One region of the Paenibacillus sp. DS2015 genome, then DNA from elsewhere that is predicted to be linked to it. Evidence: riboswitches for the same ligand, from Rfam matches in the RefSeq annotation. Region 1 holds a riboswitch; each other region holds the start of a gene.
What was found. Region 1 has a riboswitch for cyclic di-AMP ahead of J2T13_RS24680 (hypothetical protein). Riboswitches for the same ligand answer to the same signal wherever they lie in the genome.

Region 1 (4,274 bases):
GTGCATGTCCCTCGTGTAACCTGGAACCGCCACTTCCTGCCGGCAGCACAGGAGCATGCAGTAAGTAAGTTCGGTGATTTGGGGAAAAATTTCTTTATGTTTGGTGAAGTAGGGTCCTTCGTAAACGATAAATGGAATCGAGGCTCGGTTAACCATTCAGCGCAGTTCTTTACCTGGAAAGAACGTAAGGAATACAGTGCTGATGATACAGCGGCGGCTCTAGAACAGTACAACTATGAGAATAACATGGGTACCGCTAATCAACCAACTTCTACGAATGCGTTCTTGCAAGGAAACAACTATCATTCACCTGATCATAGTAAGCAATCAGGCATGAACGTGATCGATATGCGAATGCATATGAATTTCGGTGATGCTAATAACGCATTCTGGAATGGTAAAGATTCGGATGACAGCTATAATGATGCGACCTACAACGTCGTTTATGTGGATGGCCATGACTTTGGTCCAAATAAATCGAGCACGGCCTATTCTGGCGGTACTGATGCATGGGCAGAAAACATGAGCTTGATGTGGACCTTCCGTGGTATCCCGACACTGTATATGGGTTCGGAGGTCGAGTTCCAAGCGGGTAAACAGATCGATTGCGGTCCAACCTGCCCGTTGAGCACGACCCGTCGAGCTTACTTCGGTGATAATATCACAGGCAGTGTGGTTGCTAGTGATTTCGGTAAGGTAACTTCCGCATCAGGTGCGGTAGCAGACACACTGAATAAACCACTCGTTAAGCATTTGCAACGTTTGAATCAGATACGTCGTCAAATTCCAGCACTACAGAAAGGACAGTACTCAACTGAGGGGATTACAGGGAACATGGCGTACAAGCGTCGTTACACAGATACAACGAAAGGCGTGGATAGTTTTGCGCTCATTACCGTCAGCGGATCGGCTACTTTTAACAGCATTCCGAACGGAACGTATAAAGATGTCATTACGGGTGACGTGAAAATCGTAAACAATGGTACCCTGACCGCAAGTATGTCAGGCAAAGGGAACTTACGTGTGTATGTCCTTGATCTTCCAGGCAATCCTGCCCCAGGAAAGATCGGTACTGATGGCCCTTACTTGAAGTAAAGATACTAGTTAAACCCGCCTGAATCATTGGCGGTAGGGCTGTCGAGAATCCCTCGACAGCTTTTTTTATGCTTTTGTATGTAACGACATACGCTAAGAGTTTGTTTAATTACCTAAGAAGTACTCCTTAACGTAATGATTTTTACCTTCAATCAGGTTGTTTAAATAATGGTCAATCAAAAATTTATATAAATCATACGCTGAAAGATATCCGAAGTAAACACTGACTTGGAGGGGGATTGAGCTGATTTCGACTGAAAATGAATGTGGAAGCGAATACATAGTGAATTAACATTGATTATCTACACCAATGCTACATTATGCTAGTGTTTTCAATGAATGTTTAATATCAAGAGAAATATAGAGTTGGATGTAGTATATCGAAGATAAACGATGATAAAGTTTCACATAAAGTCCTACATTGTCAAATTTGGATCTCTATCTATCTTTACAGAAATATGCGCCAAGGGTATGATTCAACTCATGAATACAAGAAAGAAAAAATTTCCATTAGTAATCGCTGAATTTCCTTGTGATGTAAGGGAAATGGGGGAACCAATATATTGATGATGCAGAGGCGGTGTGAGAGCCGTCTTATGTATCATCTGGGGTGAATCCTATTACGAATATCATGAAATTCGTAATAGGTAGGGCGACTCTCACCGCCCGAATCCGACAGCTAACCTCGTAAGCGTTGGAATGCAGCTTCTCTTCCTTTCTATACTAAGGAATGGAGCTGTTCTTTAAGAGAGAGGATGATGGAGCGTGTGATCGAATGACGACCACAGGGCCTAGACCTCTGTGGTTTTTTACTGTGTTTTTTATCGCTGAGTCCTTGAATGGAAAAGGAACGGGGGAACCAACGGAAGTGATGATCCTGTAATACTTGATCATCACTTCAAGGGGTGAATCTCGGGGCAAGCAAGCTGCTCACCGAGTAGGGCGACTCTCAAGCCCGAATCCGACAGCTAACCTCGTAAGCGTATTGAGAGAGGCAACGAATGTCGTGAACAAGATAGGGTCTATTAGACCCTGTCTTAGGAAGTCACGGGATGAGTTCTTCTCAGCCCCATGGCTTCTTTTTGTTGTCTTCTCTTTCTAATCAATAGGAGGAGAACCAGATGAAAGTACAACAAGATGTGATGATTGTATCTGCTCCAAATGTAATAGGAGAAGCTTTTATCCGTCAATTAATAAGATACAAGATCCCGTTTGCTGCGATAACGAACAATAAAATAGAACGTGAACGGTTGAAGAAAATGGGAGTAGAGAAAACCCTCATGGTGGGTACTACGGATGAACGTACTTGGGTCATACCTGCTTTCCCGGTGGGTAAAATCATTCTATTTGAAAGCAGTTTGAATCTGAGCTGCCGGTATTTACGAATATGTCGCACATGGACCTCAGAGCCCATTTATATTATTACTCATTCAAGCAATCCAAGATCGATCTACAAAGGACTCGGAGCAAGTTATGTGATTCATACGCGAAGTCAAGACGCATCGTTTCTAGTCTCTATGTTAGTAGATAAATAACAATTTGAAGTATGGAGGTAATCAGATGCTGGATCTGTACATGCTGTTGATTTTGGCAGGGGCCTATACTTTGTTTACAGGATTCTTATCTTGGTGCGGAAGAATGTTCCGAGAATCGGAGGGCGATAGAAGATGATCGTTGTTGCTGTATTTACCCTGTTTATATTTCTTTATTTGATCTATGCGTTAATAAACCCAGAAAAATTCTAAGAATCAAACGAAGGAGGAAGTAATCGAACATGGGCATTTTACAAATTTGTATCGTTATTCTGGTCTTGGTGTTACTCGTCAAGCCGTTAGGTACTTACCTTTACAATGTATTTCAGAAGGAAAACAATAAAACAGATAAATGGTTCTCTTTTGTAGAGAAACCAATATTTAGACTGATTGGTTTAAAGGAACGGAAAGGAATGACTTGGAAAAAGTATGCATTTAGCTTTGTTTTAACTAATATCGTGCTCGTTACTGTCAGTTATCTCATTCTTCGATTGCAGAAATTTCTACCGTTTAATCCGAATAATATGGACAACATGGAACCGACCTTGACCTTCAACACGGTCATCAGCTTCATGACGAATACGAACTTGCAGCATTACAGCGGAGAATCAGCTCTGTCTTATTTCTCACAGATGGCTGTAATTATGATGATGATGTTCACATCTGCAGCGACGGGATTATGCGTGGCGATTGCGTTTATACGAGCTATCACCAGCAAGGGAGAAACCATCGGTAACTTTTTTGAGGATTTCGTGAAGGCACATATCCGTGTGTTCTTGCCATTGGCTTTTGTGGTCACTTTGCTGCTTGTGGCGCTTCAGGTTCCACAAACCTTGCAACCCACATTATCCGTGTCAGGGCTTGATGGGCAAGTACAGCAAATTGCCATCGGACCCGTTGCTTCATTAGAGTCTATTAAACACTTAGGGACAAATGGTGGTGGATTCTTTGGAGTCAACTCAAGCCATCCATTTGAAAACCCTAATCCACTCACGAATGTGATTGAGATATTATCGATGTGGTCATTGGCTGCTGCCTTACCTTATACGTTCGGTTTGTTTGCCAAAAATAAAAAACAAGGTTGGGTCATTTTTTCGGCGATGATGATATTGTTTGTACTCTTCTTATCTTTGGCTTATGTGTCGGAGTCAAAAGGTAACCCAGTATTAAACCAATTGGGAATTGATTCTTCACAAGGGAGTATGGAAGGCAAAGAGGTACGTTTTGGTGTTGCGCAATCTACACTCTTTACCACGGTAACTACGGCAGCTACCACAGGTTCAGTGAACAATATGCATGATACATTAACGCCGCTTGGTGGAGTCACACCGCTTGCATTAATGATGTTAAACTGCGTGTTCGGTGGAAAAGGCGTGGGTGTTATGAACATGCTGATGTATGCCATCTTGGCTGTTTTCCTTGCCGGACTGATGGTCGGACGTACTCCTGAGTTCCTAGGACGTAAAATTGAGGCTAGAGAGATGAAGTTTATAGCTATTGCCATTTTGGCTCATCCGTTGATTATCTTGGCTCCAACAGCTATTGCGCTGATGACGGAGGTAGGTAAAGTAGCGATAAGCAACCCATCGTTCCACGGTATTTCGCAGGTGTTGTATGAATTCACATCTTCTGCGGCGAACAATGGTT
Region 2 (4,274 bases), on a different contig from region 1:
GTATGGACAGGGAATGGAGATCATATTCAGTTCAAGCTACAATACAAATCTCCTCTGGCATGGGCCATGATCGATCCTGAATACACCCTTGTACTTGAGAATAACCATATTAACAACTATATGAAGGTAGATGACGACCACAAGATTGTATCACGCTTAAACATAAGCATCACCAAGCTAGTGGAAACATGGCTTGGAAGTCTGTCCTGGTGAGGTGAGAGCTGGTGAGGAACAATATCGCCAATGGCTGGAAAAGTGTTAAAGACCAATTTTACGTTGTAATCATTCTATTTTTATACCAGTTAATCTGTGGGTATTTTCTATACCGTTTGGTTCAATCGGCGGTAGTCCCTTTATTCCTACGCTATCCTGACCCACCACCGAATGAGTTGAGTAAGATTCTTTTCTATGTAGAAGGACAACTGAGTCTAACCAACAATGAAACTGTCCATTCCTATCTTTGGATCTTATTAGGTATGCTACTCTTACGAATGATACTTACACCACTTATTCATGCAGGAATCCTTTACGGTCTTCATAAAGAAAGAGTTGGAGAGCCTGGGCTTTTCTTTTTCAAAGGTATTCAACAACTTTGGAAGCCGATGGCGCTACTCTATTGGATAGAGATCGGACTTGTATTGATTCCAGCTTACTGGGTCATTCCTAAATTATATGATATTGGTCTTACTGGATTTCTATCTCCATCCATATGGATTCAAGCCGTGCCCTACATGCTCGCTTGGTATGTATACCGATATATTATCCATCAATTGATTCTCTATGTTCAGTTCGGAGTAACCGGTCGCGCCGGAATCCTGTCCTCCATTCGAATCTGTCTTCGATACACGCTATCTGTTATGGGTATATCTCTCATTCTAGGCCTCAGTTGCATATTACTGTTCAGCCTATTCACAGGTATGTCCCTCTGGTGGACCGGATTAATTGGTCTTATTATCCAACAGGCCTATCATTTCATTTCCTGTCTGTTTAAATTATGGGGAATCACTGCGCAATTTGATTTATGGTATAACAAGAAGTTCCGATGACTTCACAAAAAACTATTTTTAAGAATATATGAAAAAATAGTTATTAAATTTTTGTCATCACTCCAATCCCTTGATATAGGAAAAACCCCCCCTTTTTTCGTGAAATAAGGGGGGGTTTTTCTATCTTTTTTTGCTTTAACCGTTTGCTAAACCTTAGATCCTCTGTTAAAATGATCCCAGTTGGTTTTAGTAACAACTTTGTAATCTTTATGACACTATTATTGTAGACGACCGCCATTTCATTACTTTCAGGTGCACGATAAAGGCCAAATTCCTTGGCACCAGGAAGCGGGGGATCCATTAAATGGGTGAATTGATCTCGCATTAGAGGGATCATAGGGGACCTTCAACCGAATCCTTAAGCTAACCTCGCAGGCATTGGAAGGGGAAAATGTAATTGAAGAAGAAATTATCCGCTGCAGCATTGAGCGTGGCACTCGCATTAACTATTGGAACTGGAAGCGTATTTGCAGACTCGAAATTGAACACAGCCATTCAACCCACTATCGGAGTTAGTTATAAAACCGCGGGTACCACTACAAACGGATTTGACTGCTCTGGTTTTACCAGATATGTCTTTCAGAAATTAGGTGTAAATCTCCCTCGTCAGTCTGCATCGCAATATCAGATGGGTACCTCTGTATCGCGTAATCAGCTGAGATCTGGAGACCTTGTTTTCTTTAATACCTCCGGAAGAGGTGTGTCCCATGTTGGGATATTTGTTGGAAATGGTAAATTTGCACATGCCTCTTCATCACGTGGTGTCATGATTAGCCCTCTTAGTCAAAGCTATTATGCCAACCGCTACGTGGGTGCCAAACGTGTTATGAGTACAGCTAAGTATCAAGCCACTGCGTATAACTAACCTTTATAATTAGGCTCACAACTGAGACTTTTGCCGAAGTCTCAGTTGTGGGTTTTTTCTTTTATTACATACAATAACGTAATAAATTACAAAAAGGTTTCAATTTTTGTAACTAATCCATAAATTTTTTTAATAATATTCATAGAAACAATTGCCAAACTACTAATCCTTTGTTACAATAGTCCCAGTTAGATTTTAGTAACAACTTTGTAATAAGTATTGTAACAACTTATCATTGATGTATACGTTCTATCAATTATAGTGTTAACAAATCAGCCGAATTCCCGTAAACTCGGGAAGCGGGGGAACCAGTAGTGGGTGAATTGATCTTGCATCAAAGGGATCATAGGGGACCTTCAACCGAATCCTTAAGCTAACCTCGCAGGCACCAGGAGGAGTCATATTGTTGAATAAGAAATTAGTATCTTCAGTTATGGGTTTGGCATTATTATTTACTATTGGAACAGGAAGCGCTTTCGCAGATTCTAAATTGGATAAAGCGATTGCTCCAACAATTGGAACTAGTTATAAAGAAGCTGGAGTCAGCACAAACGGCTTCGATTGCTCCGGGTTTACAATGTATATTTTTGATAAATTAGGTATTAACTTACCTCATCAATCCGGTTCCCAATACAACATGGGTACTTCTGTAGCCCGTGATGATTTACGCGAAGGCGATCTAGTATTCTTTAATACGAATGGAAGAGGCGTTTCACACGTCGGAATTTATGTTGGAAATGGTAAATTTGCACACTCTTCTTCTTCTAGAGGGGTAATTATTAATTCACTTAGCGAGAGCTACTACGTTTCTAAATACGTTGGTGCTAAGAGAATTATGAGTACTGATACATACAATGCCGTTGCCATTGATTAAACCATTCATTTGACCCTACGCCCGAGAATTGAGATTTCTCTAAATCTCAATTCTCGGGTTTTTCTGTCTAGTTTTATGTGCATCATTTAGTGCTGATCCAAACATACTATAAAATTTAAGCTTAATCTTTATTACCCCGCTACCTAAGAATTAAACATCCACCACATCTTCAATTGTAAATATGTATATATCACAAGTATTTTCATGATGATAACCCTGCCTACCCATATAACAAAGGAGATTCTACTCATGAGCCATAAAGATTACCCATTTATTGTGCTTCCTATGGAAATTAGCCATGCCAAATCTATTTGCGAATGGAAGTTCGCTCCTCCTTACAATATATATGGATGGTTACCATGGGAACAAATGGAGCTACTTGGTATTGAGTTTGGAGACCCTCTCCTACGCGCAACTCAATATCTCTCAGTAATGAATGAATCCGGAGATCTTTGCGGATTCGCACAGTTATTTCCACTAGAAGGAGTGACCCGATTAGGAATCTGTATGCACCCTGATTTATGTGGTCAGGGAAAGGGTAAATCTTTTGTACTATCCATTGTTCACGCTGCATTGTTACGCGAGCCCCACGACGAGATTGATTTAGAGGTGCTCACTTGGAATAAACGTGCTATTCAAGCCTATATCAAAGCGAATTTTATTATTACGGATTGTTATGAACGACTTACTCCTGAAGGTATTAAAGACTTTTACTGCATGGTTTATCAACTAAATAATGACTAATTATATGACAAATAGCACTAATCCGTGAGTTGTTTGGTATAATCAAGAAGATAATTGTTTCTTTTTTGTCACAAACGCTATGCTCTAAGGATTTGTTCCGTTATAATAAATACATTAGTTTACATAGAAAGAAGGGACGAATAAGTATGCAAAAATGGATCATGAGCGGTTTGTTTTTCGCCGCGTGTGCTATAGCTCTGGTACTTATGTTCACACTACCAGGTAAAGAAGAAATAGCAGAAGAAGAGAAACCAGCCATGCCTGTGGTGACATTAGATGCGGGTGCAGCTGAAACATTGGTTAAAGCCAACTGTATTAGCTGTCATGGCGATCAACTGCAAGGTTCGGTAGGACCGAATTTACAGAACATCGGAGCTACACTATCCGCGGAACAGATTTACAATATCGTTTCTAAAGGTAGCGGAATAATGCCGGCTTTCAAAGATCAATTAAAAGATGAAGAAATTGCTAACGTTGCTCTTTGGTTATCCGAGAAGAAGTAATCGCTAACATTCATAGAAGAAACGGGCATCACTCCAATAGGAATGATGCCCGTTTCTTCTATATATAACTATCTTTTCCTCTGTTCTTCTTATTTCACTCTTTCATTACCACACATTTTCTCAAATGATTCATTATATTGTTGCGCAGTTTTGAAATCGAGAGCCGTTAGTTCGCCTTCACTCCAGGAGGTGAGACGTAACATAACCGTTGTATAATCAATATGAATTGAGGGATGATGATC
Region 3 (4,274 bases), on a different contig from region 1:
TACCGTATCTCCGTTAAACGAGAAGACGAAGCTGTTAATAAGCCAGCAGGCATTGTATCTACTTACTTACACGAAGCCGTTGATGTGGGTAATGTATTGGAAGTCAGTACCCCAGCTGGAGTCTTCACACTGGATCAAGGTATAGATATCCCAGTAGTTCTTATCAGTGGGGGGGTTGGACTAACTCCAATGGTGAGTATGCTAGAGACATTGGCTACGGAACAGCCTGAGCGTGAAGTAACGTATATTCATGCTGCCATCAATGGAAGACTACATGCGATGAAGGGATTAATTAATGAACTGGTTCAATGCCATCATCATCTGAAATCCTATGTGTGTTATGAATCTCCAGTGGAAGGGGATGTCTATGATAAATCCGGTTACATTGATCTAGCCTGGCTTCAAGAGGTAGCAGACCCGAACGCCGACTTCTACTTCTGCGGACCTACCCCTTTTATGAGCGCCATATATAAGATACTGTTGGAATGGAACGTGCCTGAGGAAAGAATCCATTTTGAATTCTTCGGTCCAGCGGGTAGCTTGATAGAGTAACGAATAAGGAATTATAGTATTAACTTTAGAGTAACATGTAATAATAAAGGGTCTATTCCAAAAAGGTCTATCCCGACCTGAAGAATAGACCCTTATTGGTTGTTGCATTCATTACTTTAATCGCAACAAACGATTCACCGTTTCTCTACGCACACCAATCAACTGCCCAATTTCCTCTTGTGTCAGCAGTTCCGTCACATCTACCCCATGAGAGTAGTCATGTAACCATTCACTAAGTAGCTCCAGACGCTCCGCCGGAGTCCCCACGGTTAGATGATCCAAACGTTGCTGCATGAAACGTAATTTCTCCTGTAATAATAGTGCGACTTCCATTGGTTTATTGTGATCCTCCCGCAGTTGACGATACCATTCGGTAGCAGGTATGGCTTCCACTTCACTACGCATAAGTGCTATAGCGGTACCGTGGGCTTCTTTAGGTGTAATCAGGGAATGATGGGGTACCGTTTCTCCGGCGTATAGAATGTTGAACAGCACCATATTTCCATTCTCATGTAACCTTGTCACCTTAAATAATCCACTTTTGATATGGTATAGATATTCCCCACCATCACCTTGATGAAATAAAATTTCTCCCTTATGTAAAATCATTATATTATGTTCCTCCATTATTTAAACTTAACCAGATTTATTCAACCTTATCTAGTTAGTATAACAGATGGTTATCATTCTCTTGCAAAAATTGGTGCTTGCCACGGGGAATACTTCTCCCTTAGTATGAACATAATAAGAACATGTGTTCTTATTATCAAAATTCATACGAGGAAGTGCTGTCATGAAAGCTACCCCTCCCGCTCCATCAGAAGAGGATGCCCTACTAGTTAAGAATTACTTATTACACATGATTATGCTAGATGTTCTAGAGCGTGACATTCAATCTATGGTGACCCTCTCACTCAAGATGCAGCCATTATATATTCGAGGGTTGTCAGGAATTCAAAAACAAGTAATGAGTCACCTCTCCACCCTTCGTCTTCATATGGGGGCTCGAGGTATCCGTATCTACCAAGAATCACGTACGAATTCTAGCGTTGAGACCTTATATCTGTGTCGAGGATATCATCGCCGCCTCTTCATGCCCCTGTCCTATATCAAATCAGAAGTAACACTTAAATTAAACATATATTTAGGAGCAACATCCACACTTCCCAATTCGAGAATAGAGTACTAAAACGCGAAGTACGCTTGGGAACGATCAAATAACAAAGAACGCTCCCGAGAATGACTGACCCGTTCCAGTTGCTGCATAGGATTGTTTAGATTCGAAATCAGGTCAGTCAATGCGCATTCCACTAATATCTTCCTTTCAGGTCCCCATACTTCATCTTTGTCTTGCACATAGCGTATACTCTCCGCGATAGAAAGACCTTTTAAACGTATAAATACAGAGGCCCATTGAACGAGGTCTATATTCGTTCTCGTGTCTGGTATGGTGTACTCTGCATACCCAGCCACGCCGCAACTGAATACCTTTAACAATCCACATATGCAAAGTGCGCTGCCCAAAGGATTACAATTCTCTATTGGTTCGGAATCAAATCGAAATATTTCCATATGACTTACTTTTAATTCAGACCGTTCCTTCTCTTCTAACCAAGGGAAATACCCGGTTAATTGCAACATGACAGGATTCTCCTCATCTACAAAAAATAAAATACAAAGAAGCCCTAAGAGCAGAGAAACTCGGCTCATGGGCTTCTTCCACAGTAAATAGACGCACTGTAGAGGCTACGGTCGCAGTTCTCTCTCAACTACGCTTACGAGGTTAGCTGTCGGATTCGGGCTTGAGAGTGCCCTACCTAAGTGCTTGTGTGGCAAGCATAAGGATTCACCCCATGAGGCCGTATTCGCGGCTCTCGGTTGGTTCCCCCATTTCCCTATTCGGGAATTCAGCGTTGGAATGAAAATGTTAAGTTATTGAAATGAATCATACGCTCTATGGAATTCAAAAGTAAAACTCTAATAAGAGGGTTATTCTACGTATTTCGAATGAAAACACGAGTGAAAGCGAATACATATTGAATACACATTGATTTTGTACATAAATACTACGTTATGCTTGTGTTATCAATAAATATTAGAGAACGAGAGAAATAAGGAGTTAGATACAGTAAATTGAAGATATATATTGAATAAGTCACCCATAATGTTCTATATTCCCAGATTTGCATTCATGTCTTTTTTTACAGAAACAATCGCCAGGGGTATCATTCATCTCATTAATACAACAAGAGATTATGAACAGAATACCAGTTATGTCAATTTATTAAAGAGTAGAGGCGGTTAAGTACTCGACCAACATAACCTCCGAATCATACTTAACTTTACTCCATAACATTTCAATTTGTTGTTGGTATCCCCTACATCTATATTGAGCTATAAGCCTATCTGCAGTTCTCGATTGGGCGATTATCCTCATATCCTTACTGATCAATTCATTTTTAACGATATGCAGATCTTTACTAACTTGGTTCTGGACGCTGTCTAAATACTCACTAAACCACTTTCTTAAGCTCATACTGCTATTTATTACTCGCTGCTTGTCATACTCTAGAACATCAAGCAATATGGGTAGTTCAAGATATTTTTTGACAAGTAGCAGTTCTGGCCCTGTCTGACTCTGTCTCACCATTATGCAAGCTTCCTCTCTACATGAACTGAACACTTACAATTTCGTCAAAATCAATCCATTCCAATCCTTCTTCGATCTCCATCCTAATTTTCTTTGTGAACGGGCTTATTTCTGTTACTACCCCACAGATTACATGAGGCTCATATTCACTAAATAATCTAACTTTTATGACCTCTTTGTAATGTAGTGAATCACTTATATTTCGGGTCATGATCTCCAGTTCATCTTCGTGGATGATTGGACGACTTTGTCTGTTGTACTGTTGCTGATGTTCAATAATACGTTCTTTATGTTGAGGTAACATCATCCGACTCGATTCCCACAATCCATTCCCATGAAGTTTTTTGCTCATCTGTAATGCCCCCCAATTTTAGCAGCTCTGTCCACTGCCTGCCCTGCCGAAGTTATTGAACTTGCTCTTAGAATGGAAATATCTCCAAATCGGTCCTTTATATCATCCATAACCTTATCAATAGCCCTTTGATGCTCCTTATCGTCAAACAAGGTTAACTGATAAGAATCAGCACCGGATAGCTCGGATAACGAAATGGCTACTCTTCTAACAGGCTGCCTATCCCAATGCGTATGAAAAAGTTTCTTTGCGACTTCGTATACCTCACGGGTTATGTTTGTAGGATCTTCCAGTTTCATTTGTCTATGAAATCCTGTAGGTCGGTCAAAGTCAGCACCAGAAACACTTATGGAAACCACACTCCCCATCAATCCCTTTTTCCTTGACCTCCTGGAGACCTCTGTACAAATATCAAGAATAACCGCTTCAATTTCCCATGCTTGCGTATAATCTCTAGGAAGGGTCATCCCGTTCCCAATATCTTTTTGAACATTATGCGTTGTTACGGTTACAGGCGAGTCGTCGATCCCATTGGCAACACGCCATATCACTTCCCCATTAACTCCCCATTTCGATCTTAGTTTATCTAGAGGCGTTGTCGCTAAATCCCCTATGCTTCTAATCCCCATCTTCCAAAGGTGTTGCTGCATCTTTGACCCGATTCCCCACATGTCTCTAACGGGTTTATCCCAGATGTATTTATGTAGCTCACTTTTCTGT

Region 2: it holds a riboswitch for cyclic di-AMP, as region 1 does, so the genes downstream of both, J2T13_RS22725 (C40 family peptidase) here and J2T13_RS24680 (hypothetical protein) in region 1, are expected to answer to the same signal.
Region 3: it holds a riboswitch for cyclic di-AMP, as region 1 does, so the genes downstream of both, J2T13_RS14845 (hypothetical protein) here and J2T13_RS24680 (hypothetical protein) in region 1, are expected to answer to the same signal.

Annotation. Positions count from the first base shown of each region.
Region 1 covers NZ_JBNPWS010000046.1:8,326-12,599, forward strand. Annotated here, with positions in the region: gene J2T13_RS24675 (carbohydrate binding domain-containing protein) at 1-1,095, shown strand, start outside; cyclic di-AMP (ydaO/yuaA leader) riboswitch at 1,604-1,804, shown strand; cyclic di-AMP (ydaO/yuaA leader) riboswitch at 1,911-2,094, shown strand; gene J2T13_RS24680 (hypothetical protein) at 2,217-2,630, shown strand; gene J2T13_RS24685 (potassium-transporting ATPase subunit F) at 2,763-2,840, shown strand; gene kdpA (potassium-transporting ATPase subunit KdpA) at 2,870-4,274, shown strand, end outside.
Region 2 covers NZ_JBNPWS010000037.1:15,857-20,130, reverse strand. Annotated here, with positions in the region: gene J2T13_RS22740 (M1 family metallopeptidase) at 1-213, shown strand, start outside; gene J2T13_RS22735 (hypothetical protein) at 225-1,046, shown strand; cyclic di-AMP (ydaO/yuaA leader) riboswitch at 1,301-1,439, shown strand; gene J2T13_RS22730 (C40 family peptidase) at 1,444-1,911, shown strand; cyclic di-AMP (ydaO/yuaA leader) riboswitch at 2,176-2,314, shown strand; gene J2T13_RS22725 (C40 family peptidase) at 2,318-2,785, shown strand; gene J2T13_RS22720 (GNAT family N-acetyltransferase) at 3,035-3,529, shown strand; gene J2T13_RS22715 (c-type cytochrome) at 3,676-4,032, shown strand; gene J2T13_RS22710 (4a-hydroxytetrahydrobiopterin dehydratase) at 4,122-4,274, opposite strand, start outside.
Region 3 covers NZ_JBNPWS010000016.1:48,011-52,284, reverse strand. Annotated here, with positions in the region: gene hmpA (NO-inducible flavohemoprotein) at 1-552, shown strand, start outside; gene J2T13_RS14855 (Crp/Fnr family transcriptional regulator) at 664-1,161, opposite strand; gene J2T13_RS14850 (hypothetical protein) at 1,346-1,741, shown strand; gene J2T13_RS14845 (hypothetical protein) at 1,738-2,193, opposite strand; cyclic di-AMP (ydaO/yuaA leader) riboswitch at 2,310-2,475, opposite strand; gene J2T13_RS14840 (hypothetical protein) at 2,837-3,202, opposite strand; gene J2T13_RS14835 (YolD-like family protein) at 3,219-3,554, opposite strand; gene J2T13_RS14830 (DNA polymerase IV) at 3,551-4,274, opposite strand, start outside.